DNA from 3 places in the Thalassospira sp. ER-Se-21-Dark genome. Region 3 is predicted to be linked to each of the others. Evidence: predicted binding sites of a transcription regulator. Region 3 holds the regulator's gene; each other region holds the start of a gene.
What was found. Region 3 encodes LexA, which represses DNA repair genes until DNA is damaged. Its sites were predicted from a motif close to ATGTTCTANTTTGGTTC; they were not measured.

Region 1: the regulator LexA is predicted to act here: its motif matches at 1,748-1,764, upstream of FHI25_RS09750 (PA0069 family radical SAM protein).
Region 2: the regulator LexA is predicted to act here: its motif matches at 2,559-2,575, upstream of uvrA (excinuclease ABC subunit UvrA).

Annotation. Positions count from the first base shown of each region.
Region 1 is NZ_VDEZ01000002.1:446,432-450,710, forward strand. It holds gene FHI25_RS09745 (tyrosyl-tRNA synthetase) at 243-521, shown strand; gene FHI25_RS09750 (PA0069 family radical SAM protein) at 570-1,733, opposite strand; gene FHI25_RS09755 (LysE family translocator) at 1,904-2,536, shown strand; gene FHI25_RS09760 (inverse autotransporter beta domain-containing protein) at 3,180-4,279, shown strand, end outside.
Region 2 is NZ_VDEZ01000002.1:679,764-684,042, reverse strand. It holds gene nagA (N-acetylglucosamine-6-phosphate deacetylase) at 1-1,138, shown strand, start outside; gene fbaA (class II fructose-bisphosphate aldolase) at 1,295-2,374, shown strand; gene uvrA (excinuclease ABC subunit UvrA) at 2,586-4,279, shown strand, end outside.
Region 3 is NZ_VDEZ01000002.1:883,107-887,385, forward strand. It holds gene trpD (anthranilate phosphoribosyltransferase) at 1-475, shown strand, start outside; gene trpC (indole-3-glycerol phosphate synthase TrpC) at 472-1,269, shown strand; gene moaC (cyclic pyranopterin monophosphate synthase MoaC) at 1,289-1,768, shown strand; gene lexA (transcriptional repressor LexA) at 1,930-2,637, shown strand; gene FHI25_RS11820 (ComEC/Rec2 family competence protein) at 2,714-4,279, opposite strand, start outside.

The DNA.
Region 1 (4,279 bases), 440 kb from region 3:
GTGTTTTTCTTTGGCGTGGAGGGTGGTCAACAAGCGGCTTGACCAAACGAAAAAAGCGCCATATGCATTAAAGCATGGAAAACATTATTACACATCAGAACGCCTATTTTACGTCGTGCACATAGCGCGGCGCCTGTTGATGTGTTTGTAAATTAAACCAAGACCGGCTGCCCCAGGGCGGCCTTTGTTTTTTCCATAAACCGGTTTGCCCGAGGTGGCCCTACCAACAAGGAAACCGGAAAATGACCCATATCTCTCTTGCTGATCGCATGCCGACACTTGATTTCACGCCCAACGCCCTGAAGGACGGGATCGGGGTGGTGCCGCTTATTCTGATGGCGGGCTTTGCCGAGACCACTACGGCGGCAAGTGAACTGGTCGCACGTGGTGCTGTCACCATCGAAGGCAAACAGATCATTGATCCCGACCATCATATCCTGAGCTACGCCTTTGATGATGGCGAAGTGCTGCGGCTCACGGTTGGGGGCAAAAGCACGATGCTGATCCGGCGCGCGGACTGATCCGGATGGGTTATCTGTTGCGGGATATGGGCGATGTTGCTGCTGATGTCAGAACAGCGACATTTGCCCGCTCGCGCTGGGACGTTTGAAGCCGCTGCAATCAAGGTTGAGGGATCTGTTGGTCAGGCCATGCTTTTTGCGCGCAGCGTCAAAGCGTTTGGCGATCAGATCGGCAATCGGGCCGGTGCCGCGCATGCGGGTGCCAAATTCCGATTGATAGATTTGACCATCACGCATCTGACGGATCAATGACATCACCTTGGCCTTGCGGTCGGGGTAATGGGCCTCCAGCCATTCTTCGAACAGATCGGCGATTTCGAGCGGCAGGCGCAAGACGATGTGACCAATCGATTGCGCACCGGCGTCCTTGCAGGCCGACACGATCTTTTCGATCTCCGTATCATTCAGGCCCGGAATAACCGGCGCGCACAGGACGGTGACCGGAATGCCCGCATCTGAGAGTTTTCGGATGGCCTCAAGCCGGCAGTGCGGGGCAGAGGCGCGCGGTTCCAGAAGGTTTGACAGCCGGTGATCAAGGCTTGTGACGGATACGGCCACCGATGCCCGGTTTCGGGCGGCCATCGGGGCGATCAGGTCAATGTCACGGGTGACCAACGCGCTTTTGGTAATCAGTGAAAAGGGATGCTGACAGTCTGACAGGACTTCAATGATCGACCGCGTCAGTTTCTTGTCGCGATCGACTGGCTGATAGGGATCAGTGCTTGTGCCGATCACAATCGGGGCGGGTTGATAAGTCTTTGATGAGAGTTGCTTGCGCAGAAGCTGGGCGGCCTCTGGCTTCCAGAAAAGACGCGTTTCAAAATCAAGACCGGGGGACAAGCCCAGATAGGCATGGGTCGGGCGCGCAAAGCAATACACACAGCCATGCTCACACCCGCGATAAGGGTTGATGGAGCGATCAAACGGCACATCGGGGCTTTGATTGCGGGTGATCACAGAACGCGCCCCATCAATGCCAAGGGTCGTTTTGATCCGGGGTGGTTCCTGTTCTTCAAGCCGGTGTGACGTCCAGCCATCATCAACTGCCTGATGGATATGTCTTTCAAACCGGCCATCAATATTTGAAACAGCCCCGCGTCCCTTTTGCGCGCGGACAGGCAAGACGTTTTGGTCATGATCCGGGCGCGTCCGGTCATCACCAAAAGCCGTGTTGTCGGTGTTTTGTTCCATGAAGGCGGTTTGGTTTTGCATGCAAACAACGTATAGAACAAAATAGGAACATTCAAGTGGAAACCGATAAAGCATCAAGCCTGAGATCTGCCGTGTTCCGGATTGCAGCGATACAATTGTTTGCTTGTCGGAAAATCAGATAGACCTATAGTCCAAGAAGGTTTTACGGCGGATCAGAAAAGGAATGCGCCATGGATTGGTCACAGGTTTTGAGTTTTGCGCTGGTTGCGTCACTGCTTGTCATGTCGCCGGGCCCCAACGGTGTTCTGGTCGCCAAGACGGTGCCGACATCAGGACGCATGGCCGGGATGGCCAATGTGGCCGGATTTGTCAGTGCCTTTTATGTGCACGGGACGTTGTCGATCCTTGGTATTTCCCTGATTCTGGTGCAGTCGGCACAGGCCTTTATGGTCGTGAAGTTTCTTGGCGCAGCCTATTTGTGCTGGGTCGGGTTCAAGGCGCTGCGTGATGCGTGGCTTGGGGTGAAAACAGTTGCCAATGTATCACCGGCCAAACGCAGGCGTACCTTGGTCACGGCTTATGGCGAGGGACTTCTGACCAATGTGCTGAACCCGAAGACTTCGATGTTTTATCTGGCTGCCTTCCCGCAATTCATTCCCGTAGGTGAGGGGGCGATGACCGCCGCCTTTATGCTGGTGTGTGTGCATGCCGCAATCAACGCCATCTGGTTTGCAGCCATGGTCATGTTGTTTGCACGGCTGACTCGCTTTGCAAGGAATGGCCGTTTTCAGCGCGCACTTAAGGCTACCACCGGGGCGGTGTTCATCGCCTTTGGTGTTAAGCTGGTGTCGTTGCGCCCCTAATCTGAACCAACGCTATTGTACTTTGCCCGCCGGTTATGGAAGTCGGCGGGCATTTTTGTTTTCGGATATTGATCAGGTCTATAACCGCGCAACGCACCGTTAGGATCACGCCGGTTGCCTGTGTCGTCATGAAAGATGCGGTCTAAATACACGAAAGCTTGGCTGTGTGGCGCGGGAACATGCCAAAGGCGACGTTCGAATTATTGGCGTTACCGGTCATGAATTTCCTCAATGTGCCAATGACCGAAGCAATCTCCTGACCGTGCCAACGCTCGTCAGTCGGGAAAATGATAACTTTTGGGAAAATGATAAAGAATAGAAGTGGTTTAGCTATCTGAAGCGCATTAGATTTCACCCAAGAATTCAGATGTGACGGACCGCCGAACATTAACGGTGCAGTAATTTCGCCTCGCGCCAACACAAAACAACTTATCGCAAGCGCAGATATTCCGGCGAGGGTACCTCAATCAACAGCGTTTCCTGTCAAACAAACAGATACAGGACAAATTGCTTTGATGTATGACGACGTATAGAGCTGGTCGAGGAAAGGTTGTTTTGTTCATAATTCCAATTTGATGGCTTGGTTCGTTTAAATAAATTGGATCAATTACATTTGTGAGCGATAGATAATTTAAAGACTATTATGCTGAAAAATGAAAATAATTTGTTATATTTGATTGATTCGAATTATATTGGCCAATTCATGCAAAATTCGATGTTTATTTCGTTTTCTGTATTGGCATTAATTTTTGTTAGTTCTTTTTCTACTGTAAAAGCGTCGGAATCTGACAAATGGCGACCTCACATTGATCTTGAGGGAAAGCCGGGTTCTGACCGGCATCTCGGTGAAGCCGACCTGTTCGTACCGTTGATTCAGGACGACCACACGCTTGTGTTTGGCAATCTTCGCGGCAGGATCGACAATCAGAATGGCAGGGAAGGCAATTACGGATTGGGCGTGCGTCATATGCTGTCATCCGGATGGAATTTGGGCGGGTATGGCTATTTTGACCGACGCAGAAGCTCTTTGGGCAATATGTTCAACCAGATCACGTTCGGTGCAGAAGCACTGTCGATGGACTGGGATATACGTGCCAATGCCTATGTTCCGATTGGTCGAAAATCCTATCAGGTCGATAGCCTGAATACTGCGACAATTTCCGGTACAACTGTTGTTTTTCGCGGCGGCGAGGAACGTTCTTTGGGCGGTTTTGATGCCGAGCTAGGCTGGCGCGTGCCTGTTTTTGATGAAAATTCCCAGCAACAGTTGCGCCTTTATGGCGGGGGATATCGCTTTTCCGATGAAAAGGCGGGTATGATTGCCGGTCCACGGGGACGAATTGATTTGACCTTTAATGAGGTCCCTTTCCTTTGGGATGACTCTCGGTTGAGCCTTGGGCTTGAGGTTCAGCATGATGATCCGCGCGGCACCCAAAGCTTTGCCATGTTCAGATTGCGCATTCCCTTTCAGGTGTTTGGAGGCCAAGAAACCCATCAAACAGACCTGAGACCGATCGAAAGACGAATGGCGGATCCGGTTATTCGTGACGTCGATGTTGTTAGCCGGGCCGGAGCCTTTGGTCCGCCAGAGACAGCAAGCGAAACGGCATCTGGGCAATTGTTGTCGGTAGTGGATAGCTCATCGACCACAGGCAGCAATCTTTCCAATGCCGTGGCAGCAGCAGGCGCAAATTCGACAGTTATTTTGCAAGGTGACTTCTCCAACGTGAACAGCAAAGTCAT
Region 2 (4,279 bases), 200 kb from region 3:
TGCCATATCAAATGCCCGACTCTTTGACGGAACACGCTTCCTGTCCGGGCATTCTGTTTTGGTCACGGATGGCAAGATCGACGCCGTTGTTGCGGATAAGGATCTACCATCTGGTATTAAGCCAGTAGACGGTGGATGCCAAACCCTCGCCCCCGGTCTGATTGATGTGCAGGTCAATGGTGGCGGCGGCGTCTTGCTGAATGATGCGCCTGTTCTTGAGACCATTAAAACCATGGTCGCTGCGCATCGCCGGTTTGGCACGACATCGATGCTGCCAACCCTGATTACCGATTCTCGTGACAAGATGGAGGCCGCGATTGCCGCCGTTCAGGACGCGCTGGATAACGGTGTTGCTGGTGTCGTCGGCATTCACCTTGAGGGACCGTATCTTAATCTCAAGCGCCGTGGCGTGCATCCAGCGGACCAGATCAGGCCGATGGAGCCTGATGCAATAGAACTCGTCTCCCGGCTTCGCAACGGCTGTACTTTGGTCACCCTTGCGCCGGAACTGCTTGATAAAGGCGTGATCACAAAGCTCGTTGCCCGCGATGTTCGTGTTTGCGCCGGGCACACAGCGGCCACCTACGACGATATCATTTCGGCAATCGATGAAGGCATGCAGGGCTTTACGCATCTGTTTAATGCCATGAGCCCCCTGACCCATCGGGAGCCGGGCGTTGTTGGTGCGGCGCTTTCTGATGATCGTACATGGTGTGGCCTGATTGCGGATGGGTTTCACGTCCATCCTGCAGTGATCAAAACCGCCGTCCGCGCCAAGGCCGCGGGCAAGATAATGTTGGTCACCGACGCCATGCCAACGGTTGGTGCCGCCGATAAACGGTTTAAGCTGGGTGATGAGGAAATCATCGCGGTTGATGGGCGGTGCGCGCTTGCGGATGGCACGTTGGCGGGTTCGGACCTGGATATGATTTCAGCTGTGCGCAATTGCATGGAAATGGCGGAAATCGGACTTGATGAAGCGCTTCGCATGGCGTCGCTTTATCCAGCGGAGTTCCTGGGACTTGGTCATGTTCTGGGGCGCTTGGCACCGGGATATCAGGCCGATATGATTTTGTTTGATGATCAGTTCAATGTGACGCGAAGCTGGATCAAGGGCGTGCAAGAGATTTACGCCTGAGCAAACGCAATATTTTCCGAAAGTCTATGACGGAAAGCCTTGACCTGAGACAGCATTTCGAAGATGCATTGGGCTCTGTAACAGTTTGTATGCAGGGTCTTCAGGTGATTTTGCTGCTGATCTGTTTTTACTCTGACCCCCAGGAGGAGTACCCACATGCCTTCCGTTAAACCCGGTGTTGTTACCGGTGCCGCCTATCGCGAACTCGTTTCTGCCTGCAAGCAGGACGGTTACGCCCTTCCCGCCGTCAATATTACGTCTTCAAGCACGATGAACGCTGCCCTTGAGGCTGCAGCAAATGCCGGATCTGACATTATCATTCAGCTTTCGAATGGTGGTGCACAGTTCTTTGCCGGCAAGGGCATCAAGGACGCTGCTGCGGCCCGTGTTCTTGGCGCTGTATCTGCTGCGCGTCATGCACAGCTTCTGGCTGAACATTACGGTGTTGCTGTTGTCATGCATACCGACCACGCAAACCGCAAGTTTGTGCCATGGGTCGATGAAATGCTGAAATGGAGCGAAAAGGCCTATGCCGAAACCGGTAAGGCGCTTTACAGCTCCCACATGCTGGATCTGTCCGAAGAATCCGTTGAAGACAACCTCGCGACCTGCGAAACCTTCCTGAAACGGATGTCCGCCATCGAGATGAGCCTTGAGATCGAACTGGGCGTCACCGGTGGTGAAGAAGACGGTATCGGTCATGAGCTTGATACCTCGGTTGAGGAAATCGATCCGCGCCTTTACACCCGCCCGGAAGAAGTCGAAGAAGCTTATCGTCGTCTCTCGCCGCTTGGTCACTTCTCGGTCGCGGCGGCGTTTGGCAACGTGCACGGCGTTTACAAGCCCGGCAACGTGAAGCTTCGCCCGGAGATCCTTCTGGAAAGCCAGAAATACGTGGCTGAGAAGCACGGTCTGGGTGATCGCCCGCTCGACTTCGTGTTCCATGGCGGTTCCGGTTCGGAAAAAGAGAAAATCGAAGAAGCTGTCAGCTATGGCTGCTTTAAGATGAATATCGATACCGATACCCAGTTCGCCTATGCCCGCCCGGTTGGCGAGTATGTCGAAGCCAACGCACGTGCGTTCAAGTATCAGGTCGATCCGGAAACCGATCAGCCATACAAAAAGCAGTATGACCCGCGCGTCTGGATCCGCGAAGCTGAGCTGTCGATGGCCGCACGCCTCGAAGAAGCTTTCAAGGACCTTGGCGCAACCGGTCGCACGGTTACCAAAGGCTAAGTCTGATCAAAAAAACCTGACCGTTCCGGTCACGGGATTTATGAAGCCCGCCGGTCTTGTTCGGCGGGCTTTTTCGTGGCTCTGTCATGCGTCGGGTTGTTAATTGCGGATCTCCTGACAAATACCGACAGGAACTGTCAGGGGTGCGCTTGCGTATAGCTTACGGCTCCTCTATACACTTTCCGAACAATTCAGGAACAAAAGGCCCGACATGCTGACGAAAATCTCGGTTCGCGGTGCGAAAGAACACAACCTTCAGAACATTGATGTTGAACTGCCGCGCGATTCCCTTGTGGTGATTACCGGTCTGTCGGGATCAGGCAAAAGTTCTCTGGCGTTTGATACCATCTATGCCGAAGGTCAGCGCCGCTATGTAGAAAGCCTGTCGGCCTATGCCCGCCAGTTCCTGGAACTGATGCAAAAGCCCGATGTCGAATATATCGACGGGCTGTCACCAGCCATTTCCATCGAACAAAAGACGACCTCGAAGAACCCGCGTTCGACCGTTGGCACCGTCACCGAAATTTATGACTATATGCGTCTGTTGTGGGCGCGTGTTGGCATCCCCTATTCGCCTGCCACTGGACTTCCGATTGTAAGTCAGACCGTTTCGCAAATGGTCGACCGCGTGATGGAGATGGAAGAAGGTACGCGTCTTTACCTTCTGGCACCGATCGTGCGTGGCCGTAAAGGTGAATACAAAAAAGAACTGCGTGAACTTCGCGCGCGCGGCTTCCAGCGTGTCAAGATCGATGGCGAAATGTATGACATCGACGAAGCACCTGAACTGAACAAGAAGCTCAAACACGATATTTCAGTCGTGGTTGATCGCCTGATCGTCAAGGATGGCATTTCAACCCGTCTGGCGGACAGTTTTGAAACCGCGCTTGAACTTACCGACGGCATCGTTTTGACCGAAGATGCCAAAACCAGCGAAACCACTGTGTTTTCGGCAAAGTTCGCCTGCCCGGTTTCCGGCTTCACCATCGAGGAAATCGAACCGCGCCTGTTTTCATTCAACAACCCGTTTGGCGCCTGCCCGGCCTGTGATGGTCTCGGAACCCAAATGGAATTCGACCCGATGCTGGTCGTCCCGGATGAAAGCAAAACACTTGAAGGCGGTGCCGTCGCGCCCTGGGCTAGCACAACATCGAAATACTATCTCCAGACCCTGAAATCGGTCGCCAAGCACTTTGACTTCAAAACCAATGTCCCGTGGGAAAAACTGCCCAAGAAAGCGCAGGACATCATCCTGCATGGATCTAGCGACGAAGAAGTCACGGTGACCTATGATGACGGATCACGCAGCTATAAGGTTTCGCGTCCGTTTGAAGGTGTCATTCCCAACATGGCGCGCCGCTGGCGTGAAACCGACAGTCAGTGGGCCCGTGATGAACTGTCCAAATACCAGATGGTATCGCACTGCCCGACCTGTGCGGGCAAACGCCTGAAACCCGAAGCACTGGCAGTAAAGGTTGACGGCTGCGACATTTCCCAGGTCACGGATCTTTCGATTGCCAAGGCCGCCGACTGGTTCCTGGCACTGGAAGATAAGCTGAACGCAAAAGAAACCGAGATTGCGCGTCGTATCCTTCGCGAAATCAATGATCGTCTGCGATTCCTGCGCGATGTCGGCCTGGATTACTTATCGATGTCGCGCACATCCGGCACCCTTTCCGGCGGCGAAAGCCAGCGTATCCGGCTGGCGTCCCAGATCGGTTCGGGCCTGACAGGTGTTTTGTATGTGCTTGATGAGCCCTCAATCGGTCTGCATCAGCGCGACAACGACCGCCTGCTTGAAACGCTAAAACGCTTGCGTGACCTTGGCAACACGGTCCTTGTCGTTGAACATGACGAGGATGCCATTCGCGCGGCCGACTATGTTGTGGATATGGGCCCGGGTGC
Region 3 (4,279 bases):
CCCGGCCAAGACCAAACGTCAGGTTCTTGGCGTTTTTGCCAAACAGTGGGTCGAACCGATTGCCAATGTGCTCAACCGTTTGGGATCGGTGCATGCATGGGTTGTTCATGGCGACAGCGGCCTTGATGAAATCTCGACCACCGGCCCGACCTATGTTGCCGAGGTCAAGGATGGTACCGTCACCACCTTTGAAATCAATCCGGGCGATTTCGGGCTTGAAACCGTAACGCTTGACGATCTCAAGGGTGGCGATGCTGATGTCAATGCCAGGGCGATTACCGACCTTCTGGCCGCCAAGAAAAGCCCGTACCGCGACATCGTTCTGATGAATGCCGGGGCGGCTCTTGTGGTGACCGGCATTGCCAGCGATCTGGCCGACGGCATCAAAAAGGCCGCGGACGCCATTGATAGCGGCAAGGCTGCCGAAACCCTGCAAGGGCTTGTGAAGATTACCAACGAAGGAACCCCGGCGTGAGCGACGTACTAGCCAAAATCTGCAACGACAAACGCGATCACGTTGCGGCCTGCAAGGAGCGCAAGACGCTTGCCACCCTGGAGGCCGAGGCAAAGGCGCAATCCGCCCCGCGTGGTTTTATCAGAGCGCTTGAAACCAGTGTTGCCGATGGCCGTTATGGCCTGATTGCCGAAATCAAAAAGGCATCCCCGTCCAAGGGACTGATCCGCCCGGACTTCAATCCGCCGGAACTCGCCAAGGCCTATAAGGCCGGCGGGGCAAGCTGCCTGTCGGTTCTGACCGACATACCCTATTTCCAGGGCGATGACAGCTATCTGGTCGCGGCCCGTGCGGCGGTCGATCTTCCGGCCCTTCGCAAGGACTTCATGGTTGATCCCTATCAGATTACCGAGGCACGTGCACTTGGTGCTGATTGCATCCTTCTGATCATGGCAGCCCTTGAAGACAGCCTGGCTTCTGAGCTTGAAGATGCCGCGCACAGCCTTGGCATGGATGTTTTGATCGAGGTGCACAACGCCCCGGAACTCGAACGTGCGCTCAAGCTCAAGTCACGTTTGCTGGGGATTAACAACCGCAACCTCAAAACCATGGAAATTTCGCTCACCACGACCGAGGAACTGGCAAGCATGGTCGGCGATGATCGGTTGCTGGTAGCTGAAAGCGGGTTGTTTACCCCTGATGATCTGGCCCGCATGGCAAAGGTCGGCGCTGAGTGTTTCCTGATCGGCGAAAGCCTGATGCGCCAGGACGACGTCGCAACCGCCACCCGCAACCTGCTCGGCCTTGCGGCCTGATCAATACTGGACAGAACCAATGGCAGACAAGCTTTCCCATATTGATGCCGGTGGCAACGCGGTGATGGTCGATATTTCGGCCAAGGCAGAAACCGCGCGCACCGCCATTGCCAAGGCACGGGTTCTGATGTCTTCCGAAACGGCAAAGCTGATTGCCAAGCGGGGCCATAAAAAGGGTGATGTTCTTGGCATCGCCCAGCTTGCCGGGATCATGGGGGCGAAAAAGACCCCCGATCTGATCCCGCTTTGTCATCCCCTGCCCCTGACTTCTGTCACCGTCGATCTGGAACTTGTCGAGGGGGCCGATGCGGTCGATATCACCGCCACCTGCAAGACAACCGGCAAGACCGGTGTCGAGATGGAAGCCCTGACTGCTGCCTCGGTCGCAGCACTCACGGTTTTTGACATGTGCAAGGCGGTTGATAAAAGTATGAGGATTACCGATTTGCGGGTCACCCGAAAAGAAGGTGGCAAATCGGGTACCTTTGTCGCGGACTAGCTTCCTGCCCCGCAGACCGCCGATTATTCACATTTTTTGAAGGATCACGGCGATTATTCGGTTTTTCCGTCAAATCGCACAGAGCCGCTTGACCCGCAAAAAGAACTAAAGTAGAACATCTGTGTATCCTTTTTGTTCTTTTTACAGGTTCGGGAAATAACATGCTGACGCGCAAGCAATATGAGTTGCTGGTCTATATAGACAATTACCTTCGCGATCACGGGATTTCGCCATCTTTCGATGAAATGAAGGAGGCCCTGAACCTTAAATCCAAATCCGGCATTCACCGCCTGATCACAGGCCTTGAGGAACGCGGCTTTATCCGCCGCCTTGCCCATCGTGCACGCGCGCTTGAGGTCGTCAGACTTCCGGAAAACAGCGATGATGACGCGCCGGAAACGCCAAACAATGTGACCTCGCTTGCCAGTGTGCGAAAGGCCGCGCATCGACCAACCACGGTGCCAACCGCCTTCTCGGAAGCCGGGGAATCCGTTGGCTTACCACTCTATGGCCGGATTGCTGCCGGTACACCGATCGAGGCCCTTCGCGATCAAACGACCATGGTACAGGTCCCGGCGGCCCTGCTTGGCGCCGGTGATCACTATGCCCTTGAAGTATCGGGGGATTCGATGATTGATGCTGGCATTCTGGATGGTGACACCGTCCTGATCCAACGTTGCGAACAGGCCCATGACGGCACGATTGTGGTGGCACTCGTCGATGACAGCGAAGCAACGCTTAAGCGCCTGAAACGCGGGCGTGGTGAAGTTCTGCTGGAACCGGCCAACGCACGCTATGAAACCCGCGCCCTGTCTCCAGATCGCGTGCGCATTCAGGGCCGTCTGGTCGGGCTGCTGCGTCAGTACTGATTGCTTGCGCGAGGTTACATACAAAAATGCCCGGTGCTTTTGCCCGGGCGTTTTTGTTTTGTGTGCGATCAGGTTCTTAGCGCCCTGCTCTGCCACCGATGACGATCCAGGGCCAATTGCCGGTTTCCGCACGGACGGTGTTGATGACAGGCTTTTCATCTGGCTTCGAGGCCAGCTTGATCGCAACACCGCCCTGCCACCACAGAACATCATCATCGATGACCATGCGCGCGCCGGAGGCCTGACAGGTGGTTGGCAGATCTGTTTTCAGGCTGACAATGATATCAGCGTTGCGGCAGGCATAAAACGGATTGGTAATACGGCTTGCGACAATGATCCGTGACTGAACGATGTTAGCGCTAACACCCACGGAGCACGGGTCGTTCTGGCAGGCCTGTACGCGGCTTTTTTCCTGTTCGGGGCGAATGCCGAAGCGGCTCATCCAGATGCCTTTTTGAAAATCATTCAGCCGCGATGAGGTATGCAGGATACCGGCATCGGGATCATAGATCGCCCAGCTTTCGCGGTCGCCTGATATCAGGATTTCGGGTTCTTTGTGCAGTGCCTGAAAGATGATGGCGGCAAAAATCACCGGAAGAACCGGCACGATCATCACCTTGTCGCGCCAGATGACGATCCAGGCCAAGGCAAACAGCCCCAAGGCAACCGCCAGCATATCAAGGCCCGAAACATACCAAAGCCCCCAGTCCTGTGCGGCAACCAGTTCGGCGGTTTCCAAAAGCACCGTCAATCCGGGCTTCATCGCGGCAAGTGAGAGCCCCGATAACCCAATCGGGATCAGCGCCAGCGTCACAACGATCCAGGGCATCACCCAAAATGCCATGACCGGAATAGCGACCAGATTGGCGAAGACACCGAGCATCGAAATCCGGCCAAAATGATAACCGATGATCGGGCCTGTTACGGCCGTCACGATCAGGCCGGTCAGCAGCAAGCCTACAAGATAAAGGCCAGCACGCTCATACCAGGACAGCATCCCCTGCCGATCAAGCCAGCGCCGCCCCGGCCCGTCATAAAACGCAACAAGAGCGCCAACGGCGGCAAAGGAGAGTTGGAAACTGGCCCCAAGTGCCGCATCAGGCCGAAGGATCAAAACAACGATCGCGGCAACACCCACAAGGCGCAGCGATATGGCACGGCGATCCAGCAGCAGTGCCAGCCAAACCACAAGTAACATAACAAAGGCGCGCTGGGTCGGAATGGTCGCCCCGGATAATCCGAGATAGACAAGCCCTGCCAGCATGGCCGCCATCGCCGCCCATTTCTTGATCGGATAGCGCAAGGCAATTGATGGAATGGCGGCCAACCCGAACCGGATCAGGAAAAACACCGTCCCGCAAAGCAACCCCATATGCAGACCGGAAATCGCCAACAGATGCGCGAGGCCGGATTTGCGAAGGTTATCGGCAATATCCGGGGCCACTTCACCGCGTTCGCCAATGATCAGTGCCTTGGCAATGCCGGTTTCGGGGCCGGTCATTTCATCGCTGATGACGTTTGAGATATATTGACGCGCCCTTTCAATACCCACCAACAAAGCATTGTTATTTATGTCTTTTTTATTTTCCAGAACTTCGAATTGTCGTCCAAAGACAAAGCCGGATGCGGCAATATTGCTGAA